3 regions of the Dactylosporangium sp. NPDC049140 genome follow, and region 2 is predicted to be linked to each of the others. Evidence: riboswitches for the same ligand, from Rfam matches in the RefSeq annotation. Region 2 holds a riboswitch; each other region holds the start of a gene.
The links. A riboswitch is a leader RNA that binds a small molecule or an ion and turns the genes downstream of it on or off. The one in region 2 is predicted to bind cyclic di-AMP.
Positions count from the first base shown of each region.

Region 1: another riboswitch for cyclic di-AMP. It lies ahead of AB0B76_RS28200 (NlpC/P60 family protein); the one in region 2 lies ahead of AB0B76_RS30310 (hypothetical protein).
Region 3: another riboswitch for cyclic di-AMP. It lies ahead of AB0B76_RS38040 (NlpC/P60 family protein); the one in region 2 lies ahead of AB0B76_RS30310 (hypothetical protein).

Region 1 covers NZ_JBEZDS010000019.1:55,994-59,651, reverse strand. The annotation lists gene AB0B76_RS28205 (methyltransferase domain-containing protein) at 1-539, opposite strand, end outside; gene AB0B76_RS28200 (NlpC/P60 family protein) at 595-1,509, opposite strand; cyclic di-AMP (ydaO/yuaA leader) riboswitch at 1,551-1,712, opposite strand; gene AB0B76_RS28195 (ABC transporter ATP-binding protein) at 2,014-2,748, shown strand; gene AB0B76_RS28190 (ABC transporter ATP-binding protein) at 2,840-3,607, shown strand; gene AB0B76_RS28185 (AMP-binding protein) at 3,604-3,658, shown strand, end outside.
Region 2 covers NZ_JBEZDS010000021.1:132,166-135,823, reverse strand. The annotation lists gene AB0B76_RS30325 (polyprenyl synthetase family protein) at 1-236, shown strand, start outside; gene AB0B76_RS30320 (SigE family RNA polymerase sigma factor) at 336-851, shown strand; gene AB0B76_RS30315 (hypothetical protein) at 848-1,129, shown strand; gene AB0B76_RS30310 (hypothetical protein) at 1,206-1,934, opposite strand; cyclic di-AMP (ydaO/yuaA leader) riboswitch at 2,104-2,246, opposite strand; gene AB0B76_RS30305 (diguanylate cyclase) at 2,317-3,658, opposite strand, start outside.
Region 3 covers NZ_JBEZDS010000032.1:87,860-91,517, forward strand. The annotation lists gene AB0B76_RS38030 (hypothetical protein) at 1-533, shown strand, start outside; partial or broken gene AB0B76_RS38035 (cellulase N-terminal Ig-like domain-containing protein) at 629-784, opposite strand; gene AB0B76_RS38040 (NlpC/P60 family protein) at 965-1,930, opposite strand; cyclic di-AMP (ydaO/yuaA leader) riboswitch at 1,976-2,098, opposite strand; gene AB0B76_RS38045 (M56 family metallopeptidase) at 2,485-3,453, opposite strand; gene AB0B76_RS38050 (BlaI/MecI/CopY family transcriptional regulator) at 3,450-3,658, opposite strand, start outside.

The DNA of each region.
Region 1 (3,658 bases), on a different contig from region 2:
GAGAGCAGCCGCACGTACTCGGCCGCGTGGAGCACCGGTGTCGCCGAGCGCGGCCCGGTCGCCCCCAGCGCGCCCGCGAGCCCGGGCGCCCACCGCTCCCGGGCGGCCACGCCGGCCAGGCCCGGGTCGAAGCCGGGGCTCGGCACCTGGAACGCGAGGGTGCCGCCGTCGTCCAGCGCGGCCGCCCAGCGCGGCAGTAGCGTCTCGTGGTCGTCGACCCACTGCAGCGAGGCGTTGGCCACGATGACGTCGAGGGAGCCGCGCTGGGGCCGCCACTCGGCCGCGTCGGCGAGCTGGAAGGTCAGCTGGGCGGTGCGGCGCTCATCGGCGGCCGTGATCATCGACGGCGAGGAGTCCAGGCCCAGGACCGCCGCGTCGGGCCAGCGCTGGGCGAGCGTCGCGGTCATCGTGCCGGGGCCGCAGCCCACGTCGACGACGGCGACCGCGGAGGTCGTCGGGATGCGGGCGACGAGCTCGCGGAACGGCCGGGCGCGCTCCTCGGCGAAGCGCTCGTACTGCTGAGGGTCCCAGGAAGCCATGGTGCCAATGATGAAGGGCCGCCCTTCGAAAAGAGCGGCCCTTCGAGAAGCGGCGTTACTTGACGCGGCCGTACCCGTAGATGCTGTCGACGCTTACCGATGCATACCGCACGACGTCACCGGTGTGCGGCGCGTGGATGATCGTGTCGTTGCCGACGTAGATGCCGACGTGGCCGAGGCCGTTGTAGAAGACGAGGTCGCCCGGGGCCAGCGCGCTGCGCGGGATGTGGGCCACCTTGCTCCACTGGCTGGCGGCGTTGTGTGGCAGGCTCACGCCCGCGGCCGCCCATGCGGCCATCGTCAGGCCGGAGCAGTCGAACGAGTTCGGACCGGCGGCGCCGTACACGTAGGGCTTGCCGAGCTTGCTCTTGGCGTAGTTCACTGCGGTGCCGGCGTTGCCGGAGACGGCCGGCAGGGTGCCCGGGTTGTAGTTCGCCCCGGTGACCTTGGTGCTGCCGGCGTTCTTGGCCTTCTTCTGCAGGTCTTCGAGCTTCTTGACATCGCCCTCGATCTGCTTGCGCTGGTTCTCGAAGTCGGCCTTCTGCGTGTTCTGGGTCGCGATCGTCTGGTCCAGGGTGGTCTTGGCCGCCCGGTACTCCTCGATGCTCTTCTGCTGCTGATGCGTGATCTGCTGCAGCATCGACATCTGGTCGATCAGTGAGCCCGACGACGTCGCGTTCAGCATGGCGTTGAGGTTGCGCAGCTTGCCGTTGCTCTTGAACGCCTCGATCGCGATCGCCTGAACGCCGTCGTTGGCCGCGGCCACGTGCTTCTCGAGGTCGGCGGCCTTCGCCTGCGAGTCGGCGATGTCGATGTTGAGCTTGTTCCACGACTCGATCGTGGCCTCGAGGTCCTTGTTCTGCTTGTCGAGCTGGGCCTCGATCTCGGCCAGCGTCGGGTCGGCGTGCGCGACCGTGGCGGGTGCGAGCACGGCGAGTGACAGGAACCCGATCAGCAGGGTCCGCAGCACCGACCGGCGGGCACGATGTCCAGTGGACAAGGGAGGGTAGACCCTTCTGCACCAACCGCCTACCGGGTTAGCTGACGGGTTCGGGCGGGAAGAGAAGCGCCCTACCGCAGCGTCGCGGATTCACCCCGAATTGCGTGGGTCCCCGGTTCGACGCGCGCGCCCGGAGGCGGGTGCGCGCGGGTTCGATTCGGCGGCGCTTGCCCGGCGCCATCCGGGGTGGACGGCGGACTGCCGAGCAGGCCAGGGCCTAACTTAACGTGATCACCCCTCGGGCGGAAGGCGTGCGCCCCCCTCGATATCTAATAACCTAAAAGTCCGGATTACTGCCGGTTCATCGGCGGTACCACACCGTGACTTTGGTGCCGGACGGTTACGAATTCGGGACTTGATTCCTCCTCTGGAGCGGGTTAAATACACGTAACTTCTTACACCGCCGGTGCAAATAGTTCGGGGGTCCGCAACGTGCTACGGGTCCAGAACCTCGAGGTCGTCTACGACGATGTGATGCTGGTGTTACGGGGCGTGAGCCTCGACGTCCCGGAGGGTCGGATCGTCGCCCTCCTCGGCGCGAACGGCGCCGGCAAGACCACGCTGTTGCGGGCTCTGTCCGGGCTGCTCGGCGTGCACGACGGGGCCGTCACCCGCGGCAGCGTCACCCTCGGCGAGAGGCCCATCCACCGCCTGCGCCCGGCCGCCATCGTCCGGCGCGGGATCAGCCAGGTCATGGAGGGCCGGCGCACCTTCGCCGAGCTCACCGTCGAGGAGAACCTGCGGCTGGGAGCCCACACCCGCCGCCGCGGCGCGGCCGAGGTGATGGAGCGCATGTACACGCTCTTCCCTGTGCTCAAGGAGCGGCGCGGCGCCGTCGCCGGGTACCTCTCCGGCGGCGAGCAGCAGATGCTCGCGATGGGCCGGGCGCTCATGTCCGACCCGGCCTACCTGCTGCTGGACGAGCCGAGCCTGGGCCTGGCCCCGCGCCTGGTCGAGCAGGTGCGCGACCTGATCGTGGAGATCAACCGGGCCGGCACCGCCGTGCTGCTGGTCGAGCAGAACGCGACAATGGCGCTGTCCGTGGCCGAGCACGGCTACGTGCTGGAGAACGGCAAGGTCGTGCTCGACAAGCCGGCCGCGGAGCTGCTCGCCGACGACGACATCCGCGAGTTCTACCTCGGCTCGCACGCGGCCCACTCGTTCCGCGACGTCAAGCACTACAAGCGCCGCAAGCGGTGGCTGTCATGAGCGGTCCGGAGCGGAGCGGAGGGGCCGCTCATCATGAAGCTCAGCTCTCGTCATGCCGTTGCCGTTCCCTATGCGAGGCGGAGGTGACGGCATGAGCGACGTGCTGACGTTCCGTGACGTGCGGCTGAGCTTCGCCGGGGTCAAGGCCATCAACGGGGTCGACTTCACCGTCGGCGCCGACGAGCTCTTCGCCGTGATCGGCCCCAACGGCGCCGGGAAGACGTCCATCTTCAACGTGATCTCCGGGGTGTACCGCCCGCAGGAGGGCCGGGTCCTGCTCGGCGACACCGACATCACCGGCGCGCGCCCGGACCGGGTGGCCCGGCTCGGCGTCGCCCGCACGTTTCAGAACGTCGAGCTGTTCCGCCAGCTCACGGTCGTGGAGAACCTGATGCTCGGCCGGCACCACCACATGCGCTACGGCACCCTGGCCGCCATCGCCTGGCTCGGCCGGGCCCGCCGCGAGGAGCTGGCCAACCGGGCCCGGGTCGAGGAGATCGTCGACTTCCTCGAGCTCGCCCAGTGGCGCCGGATGCCGGTCGGGCTGCTGCCCTACGGCGTGCAGAAGCGGGTGGAGCTCGGCCGGGCCCTGGCCATGGAGCCGCGGCTGCTGCTGCTGGACGAGCCGGTGGCCGGGATGAACCTCGAGGAGACCGAGGACATGGCCCGGTACATCCTCGACATCCGCGACGAGCTGGGCATCCCGATGATCCTCGTCGAGCACGACATGGGCCTGGTCATGGACCTCGCCGACCGGGTGCTGGTGGTCGACTTCGGCGTGCCGGTCGCGTGCGGCACCCCGAAAGAGGTCCAGCAGAACCCGGACGTGATCCGGGCGTACCTGGGGGAGACGAAATGACGATCGCCACCCTCGTGCGCGACCGGGCCGGCCGGACCCCGGACGCGGTCG
Region 2 (3,658 bases):
CGGCCGGTGCCGACGAGCTGGCCGCGCTCTTCGAGGGCCGCACCCGCCTGAGCGACGCCGACCTGGAGCGCGCCGCGAAGACCATCGAACAGTCCGGCGCCCGCGAGTGGTGCCGCCGCCAGGCCGACGAGCTGCTCTCCCAGGCGCTGCTCACACTCGATCTCGCCTCGCCCTCCCCCGCCGCCGTGGCCGAGCTGGTCGCCCTGGCCCGCCGAGCCACCGCAACCCCGCGGTAAAGCACCAGACCCGCGCGATAAAGCACAAGGGCCGCTCGGCCGCGCGGTCAAGCACAAGACCCGCCGAACCGTTCCGGGCCCCGCCTACGCCTAAGGGGTATGGCCGACGCCATCGAGGATGAGTTTCACGAGTTCGTACGGGAACGACTGCCCGGACTGCGCCGCGCCGCGTACCTGCTGTGCGGCGACTGGACCCGCGGCGACGACATCGTCCAGCGCACCCTGACCGACGTGTACGTGCGCTGGCGGCGCATCCGGCGGGCCGAGAACGTCGACGCGTACGTGCGCACGGTCCTCGTCCACCGCTTCATCGACGAGCGGCGCCGCGGCTGGGCGGCCCGGGAGTCGCCCGTCGACCGGCTGCCGGAGCGGTGCGCCGAGGACGTCGCGCTGGAAGGTGTACCGGAAGGGCTGGAGTTGCACGCGGCGCTCGCGCGGCTGCCGCACCGCCAGCGCGCGGTACTGGTGCTGCGGTTCTTCTGCGACATGTCCGTCGAGCAGACCGCGCGGGTCCTGCGCTGCGCCCCGGGCACGGTCAAGAGCCAGACCTCGGCCGCGCTCGCCACGATGCGGCGCCTGCTCGAGGACCCTTTGGACGCGAGGAGGCCACGATGAACGACCGGCAGCTGCGGCGCCTCATGCACGGCGGTGACGAGGCCCCGGCCTCCCGCGTCGACCTGGCCCGCGTGGTCGCCGACGGCCGCCGGCGCCGTCTTCGGCGGACCGCGGTCGCCGGCGGCTCGGCGGCGCTCGCGCTGGCCGTCGTGACGACGCTCGCCCTCAACGCACCCCGGGCCCCGGCCCCACCGGCACCGGCGGCGACCCCGGTACCGGCCGCTTCCCCACCCGAACCCTCACCGGCCACCGGCCGGGACGGCCGGTCACCGCCGTGACCAACGGCGGACGGTGAGGCCACGGGAGTTACGGTCCGGACCAGCGACGGACGCCGCGGCAGCCCGGAAACACAGATCAGGCGATCGCCGCGACCACCTGCTCGGCCCGGTCGGCGTGCTTCTGGTACGCCCCCGGGAACGCGGAGCGCTGCACCGCCTGCGCGGCACCCGTGACGCTCATCCCCTGCCAGCCCGGCACCCGGCCGAGCGCGTTGAAGAACAGCATCGCCGAGTGCGCCGGGTCCATGAGCTCCGGCACGCTGCCCCAGCCCTGGCTCGCACGCTGCTGGAACAGCCCGATCGAGTCGTGGTCGGTCGAGACGGCGTCGTGCGGCAGCTTCATCGAGGACGGGACGGTCGGGCTCGCCACGTTGTACAGGTCGCTCTCCTGCATCGCGGTGGCCACCGCGACGACGAGGCCCTTGTCCGGCACGCCCTGGGCGCGGCCCTGCTTGACGATGGCGGCGGCGTTGTTCATCTGGGTCTGGTCCAGCCCGGCGACCGGCCGCGGCGGGGCGGGCGGCGGCGGGGTGGCCGGCGCGGGCGCGTCGCCGAGCGTGGCCTGCCCGTCGAGCTCGGTCACGACGAGCGAGGCGTCCCGGGCGTAGGCGGGCGCGGGGGCCGCGGCGACGGCGACCGGCGAACCGGGCGGGCCGGCGGCGGAGCGGCCGGCCGAGCCGGACGCGAGCAGCGTTGCGGACAGGATGACGGCCGACACGACCACGGGCTTGACGGGTTGCAGGGCCCGGCGATGCCGGGGCTGGAACTGGCGTGGCAACGGTTTGAGCGACAGCGGTTTCAGCAAGATGGGTTCCTCGGACGGATGCGGGCGCGCGCCATCGGCACGATCCCGTGGTGCCAAAGGGATCGCGCGGCGGCGGCGAACGGTCAACGGGTGTGACAGGCCAGGCTCAGGTCCTGGCGATCACCCGTCCGGGAGACAGACGACACAGGGCGTCGACGAGCACGCGTGGTTCTCCTTCCGGTGCCGCCTACCGGGTTAGCTGACGGGTTCGGACGGGAGGATTCGCCCTACCGTGACTCGGTCACGGATACACCCCAAGGACTGCGATGGGTCCCCGGCCCGCGACGCCGAAGTGGACGGCGCGGCTCGACGGCGCCTGCGCGGTGACCCCGCTGTTCGGGGTGCGTCGACCGCGGCAGACCACCCGACACTAACCGGCCGTTCAGCCCTCGGCCAGCCGGAGCAATGGCATACCACCCGGCGCACCGAAATGCTCACCGTGCGCTATCACCCGATCGGCCGCCCCGCGCCCGTGACGGTGGCCTTTCACCTGGTACATCGCCCGATCGGCGGTTCGCAGGGCCGCGCCCGCATCCCCCGCCGTGGCATCGATCACGGCCGCCCCGACGCTGACCCGCACCCGCAGCACGTGCCCGTCGTGCACCACCGGCGCCGAGACCGCGCGCTCGATCCGGTCGACGAGCGCGGCCACCCCGGCCGCGTCGAGGCCGGCCAGGTCCTCGGCCAGCACCACGAACTCGTCGCCCCCGAGGCGGGCCACGGTGTCGCTGGGCCGCACGAGCGCGCACAGCCGCTGGGCCACGGCGATGAGCACCGCGTCCCCGGCGTCGTGGCCGAGCGTGTCGTTTACCGACTTGAAGTCGTCGAGGTCACAGAAGAGCAGCGCGCTGTCGCCCCGTCCGGCGCGGGCGCGGCGCACCGCGGCGGCCAGCGGGGACGCCAGGGCGTCGCGGTTGGCCAGGCCGGTGAGCGGGTCCCGGGACGCGCGGCGCACCAGGTCGGCCTCGGCGGCCTTGCGCCCGGTGACGTCCTGCACCTGCAGGATGCCGAAGGCGGGCGGCCCGGCCACGAGCGAGAGCGTCGTGGCGACCCAGATCACGGCGCCGTCGCCGCGCACGCAGCGGATCTCGTAGTCGCGCACCGGGATGCCCTTGCCGGTCGTCGCGGCGGCGAAGGCGAGCCGGGCCAGGTCGAGGTCGTCGGGGTGCAGCAGGTCGGCGACGGGCCGGTCGAGCAGCTCGGCCTCGGCCCGGCCGAGCAGCTCGCACAGGGCGGGGTTGACGCGGGTCAGCCGGGCCTGGGTCGCGCCGTCGACGCCGATCATGCACATGCCGCTGCCGGCGCCGGTGAACGCCAGCCGGAAGGCCTCTTCGCTGGCCGCGAGATGCCGGCGCTCCCGCTGCAGGGCCTCGACCAGGTTGGCGTTGTTGATCGCGATGCCCGCCTGCGCGGCGAGCATCTCGAGCAGCTCGCGCTGCAGCGGCCCGGGCCGGCGCCCGTCGGCGGGCAGGTCGACGCCGAGGATGCCCACCAGCTCGCCGTCGGGCGCCCGCAGCGGCGCGAACAGGGCGTCGAGCGGGTGCCAGCGCTCCTCCTCGGGCACGCCGTCGCCGCCGGGCACCTCGTCGGGCACCCAGGAGTGGATGTGGGCGCTGTGCCGCTCGTGCGGGAGGTACCGCAGCTGCCCCCACGCCTCCGCGCGTTCGAGGTACTCGTCGAGCACCTCCGCCGGGTAGCGCGCCCCGAGCAGCGTCGCGCGCGCC
Region 3 (3,658 bases), on a different contig from region 2:
GAATGACAGCCAGCGGGTTGGCGTGGACCGTGGCAGCGGCCGCGTCGGTCGCCGTCAGCCTCCTGGCACTCTCTTCGATCAACGCCGGCACGGCGGCCGGCCCGCCCCAGCAACTGGCCCCGGAAGGGCTCGCCAACGCTGGGGCCGATGGGAGCACCGCCGCCTCGCCGGACGGCGAGGACGACGTCACGCCCGGCTCGAACGACGCCACGCCCGCCCAACCGACGCCGACGCCGATGCCGACGCAGTCACCTGACAGGCCCAGCGCGACCGTGAACAGCGTCCAGCGGTTGCTCTCCTCATCCGGCGGCACGGTCGTCGCCCGGTGCGTCGGCGCCAGCGCATACCTGGTCTCATGGAGCCCAGCGCAGGGGTACCAGGTGGGCCACGTCCTGCGCGGGCCCTCCCCCGAGGTCGGCGTCACCTTCCGCAACGCAACCAACCGGACCTGGGTCGAGGTCGAAATCCATTGCGTGGCCGGGACGCCGACACTCGACGATGGCGGCTCGCATGAGGAGCACGGCGATCGCTGACCGGCAGCGGCCGAACGTCGGGCGCGGCTTATCGAGAGAACCCGCGGGGGTCTTCATCGCCCCGCCGCGGCCGACTCGACGTGCAACGACCAGCCGACCTGCCAGGCCAGCGGGTCGGGCGCGTCGGTCACCACCGTGGCGTGCTTCGGCCCGTCCGGGAGGTAGCCGACCTGGTTGACCCGCACCGGCGGGTCGGTCTTCGGGACGTACCAATCCCACGGTTCGCCGCCGATCAGCGAGACGTCGTCGAGCTGCAGGCCGCCTTGCACGTCGCCGCGCAGCTGCTCGGACCCCGCGGCGACGCCCTGACCGCGGCGGCCCGGGACGCCTTCACCACCGGCATGCACAGCGCGGCCCTCATCGCGGTCGGCGCCACCCTCACCGCCGCCGCCCTTGCGTCGCGCTGCTGCCGGCGCGGGCCGGGCAGGACGTCAGGCGGGTCGGCGGTAGCCGGTGATCGGACGGCCGTCGAGCTTGGCCATCCGCACGTAGTCGCCGGTGGTCGGGGCGTGGACCATCCACCCGCCGCCGACGTACATGCCCATGTGGTGCAGGTCGCTGTAGAAGAACACCAGGTCGCCGGGGCGCAGGTCGGCCTTGGCGACCGGCTTGCCGTCCTCCCACTGCCACTTCGTGTAGTGCCGCAGCGTCACCCCGGCCGCCGCCCACGCGGCCATCGTCAGCCCCGAGCAGTCGTAGCCCTTCGGGCCGGCCGCACCCCAGATGTAGGGCTTGCCGATCAGCTCGCACGCCTTCTTCGCCGCGGTGCCGCCCGCTCCGCCGAGGTAGTCGACCGGGCATGCAACCGGCTTGAGGGCGCCGGTTGCGCCGCTGCTGCCGTACGCCTGCTGCCGGACCTTCTGCAGCTCGGCGAGCTTGCCCTCGATCTGCGTCTTCTTCGCGGCGAGATCCTTGTCCTGCGCGGCCTGCTGGGCGATCAGCCCGTCCAGGGTCTGCTTGTCCCCGGCGAGCTTGTCCCGGGCCGCGGCCACGCTCTGGATCTGGGAGCGTTCGTTGCGGGCGATCGCGTTGATGACCGTGAGCTGGTCCAGCATGTCGGTCGGGGTGCCGCCGCTGAGCAGGACCTGCATCGTGCCGACCCGGCCGGTCTTGTACTGCCGCACCGCGATGTCGCTGATCTTGCCCATCGCGGCGTCGACCTGCGCCTGCAGCGGCTGCAGCTGCTCCTGCAGCTTGGCCGCCTTGGCCTGGTTGTCCTTGAGCTGGCTGTGGACCTGGTTGTACTGCTCGATCGTCGGCTCGAGCTCGTTCCACATCTGGTCGATCTGGGCTTCCAACTCCGCCGGGGTCGGCTCGGCCTGCGCCGTCCCGGTACCGGCCACCAGGACCGCGAGCGCGGTCAGGACGGCGACGACAGCGCGGGCGGGGCGGCTCATGATCCGGGTACGGCGCGGGCGGCGTGGCGGCACGTGCGGGAGGCTCCTTCTTCCCTCGACCGCCTACCGGGTTCGGGCGGGAAGGACGCCCTACTGCGAAGGCGCGGATTCACCCCGAGATGCTGCGGTTGGGTCCCCGGCTCGACTTCGACTCGGCGGCGCCGGGCACCGACGCCGACCGGGGGCGATCGACGCTCCGGATGCCCGGCCGGAGCCGACCTTACGCATCGTCCCCACTCCGCACAACCCCATCTCCTACGGGCCGTAGGATGTGACCGGCCCGAGCTGCAACCATCTTCCCTGTTCACGGTGTTGATCCGTGGGCGCCGAACGGGACATAGCACGACGGGTAGTTGATTCGGGAAGGTTGCGTCGATCACAGTCCGAGCCCCGCGCCGCTACGGTCGGTGAGGGCGGCGACGAAGCGCGCGCCGTCACCACGTCGCCGGCGGCCGACCCGGACCGGGCGGCGCCGTGGCCGGTCTACCGGGCGCCCGGTGGCGGGACCGTCGCGGCGAGCTGGCGGTACCTGCTGCCCGACGAGCAGCTGGAACCTACGGGGCCAGCGGTGAGCGTTCCAGCGCGGCGATGAGCACCGGCAGCAGCGGCAGCAGCGCGAACAGCCCGACGGCGACGCCGGTCAGCGCACGGGGCAGCGGCCGCGGGCGGTACAGCAACCGGTGCAGCCGCTCCGTCGCGTCGCCGCCGTCCGCGGCCAGCAGCGGTCCCGTATCGCCGGTGCCCGGCCGGCCCGCCGCATGCGCGCCGGCCTGCTGGACGCGGGCCTCGGCGAGCGCGACCAGGGCGTGGGCCAGCACGATCGGCGGGGTGCGGCGGACCGCGACGTCGTCGGCGCGCAGCTCCACGAGCCGGTGGACCTGCCGGACGGCGGTCCCGAAACATGAGACCCAGGGGAACGCCCGGTCCAGCAGCCGGGCGGTGCGCACCAGCCGGTAGTGCCCGCCGGTGGCGTGGGCCTGCTCGTGCGCCGCGACCGCCTGCAGCTGCTCGCCGGTGAGGTGGTCCACCGCGGCGGAGGTGACCACGACGTCGCGGACGCCGCCGCCGGGCAGCAGGTACGCGGCGGGCTCGTCCGCGGGCACCACGATCACGCCGAGCCCGGGCAGCCGCCGCCCGGTCCGCGACAGCATCCCGCGCAGCCGGCGACGCTGCCGGCCCTCGGCCCGGGCCAGCCGCCACCCGGCCAGCCCCAGCCGGACCGCGGCGGCACCCAGCAGCGCCGCACCGGCCGCGGCGACGGCCTGGGCGGCGACGCCGTGCGCGCCGAGCAGCGCGTCGAGGCACACCTGCCACGCCCGGCAGACCAGGTCGTGGGTGTTGTCCCAGTGCAGCACCGCGGTGGCCCCGGCGAGCGTGGCACCGGTCACGACCGCGGCGCACCACATCTGCCAGGCGAACAGGCCCAGCCCGGGCGCCCGCACCACCCACCGGGCGCGGCCCAGCCGCGGCCCGGCCACCGCGAGCAGCAGGGCGGCGTAGGCGGCGAGCAGCAGCGTGGTCACGGCGAGGCGATCTTCCGCTCGTACGTGTTCAGCGCCGAGCGCAGCGACGCCGCCTCGTCCAGGGTCATCTGGCCCAGGAAGTGCAGCAGTGTCTGCTCCCGGTCGCCGCTGTCGGTCAGTGCATCACGCATCAGCCCGGCACCGTACTGTTCGCGGGTGGCCACCGCCTCGTAGACGTGGGCCCGGCCCTGCCGCACCCGCTGCA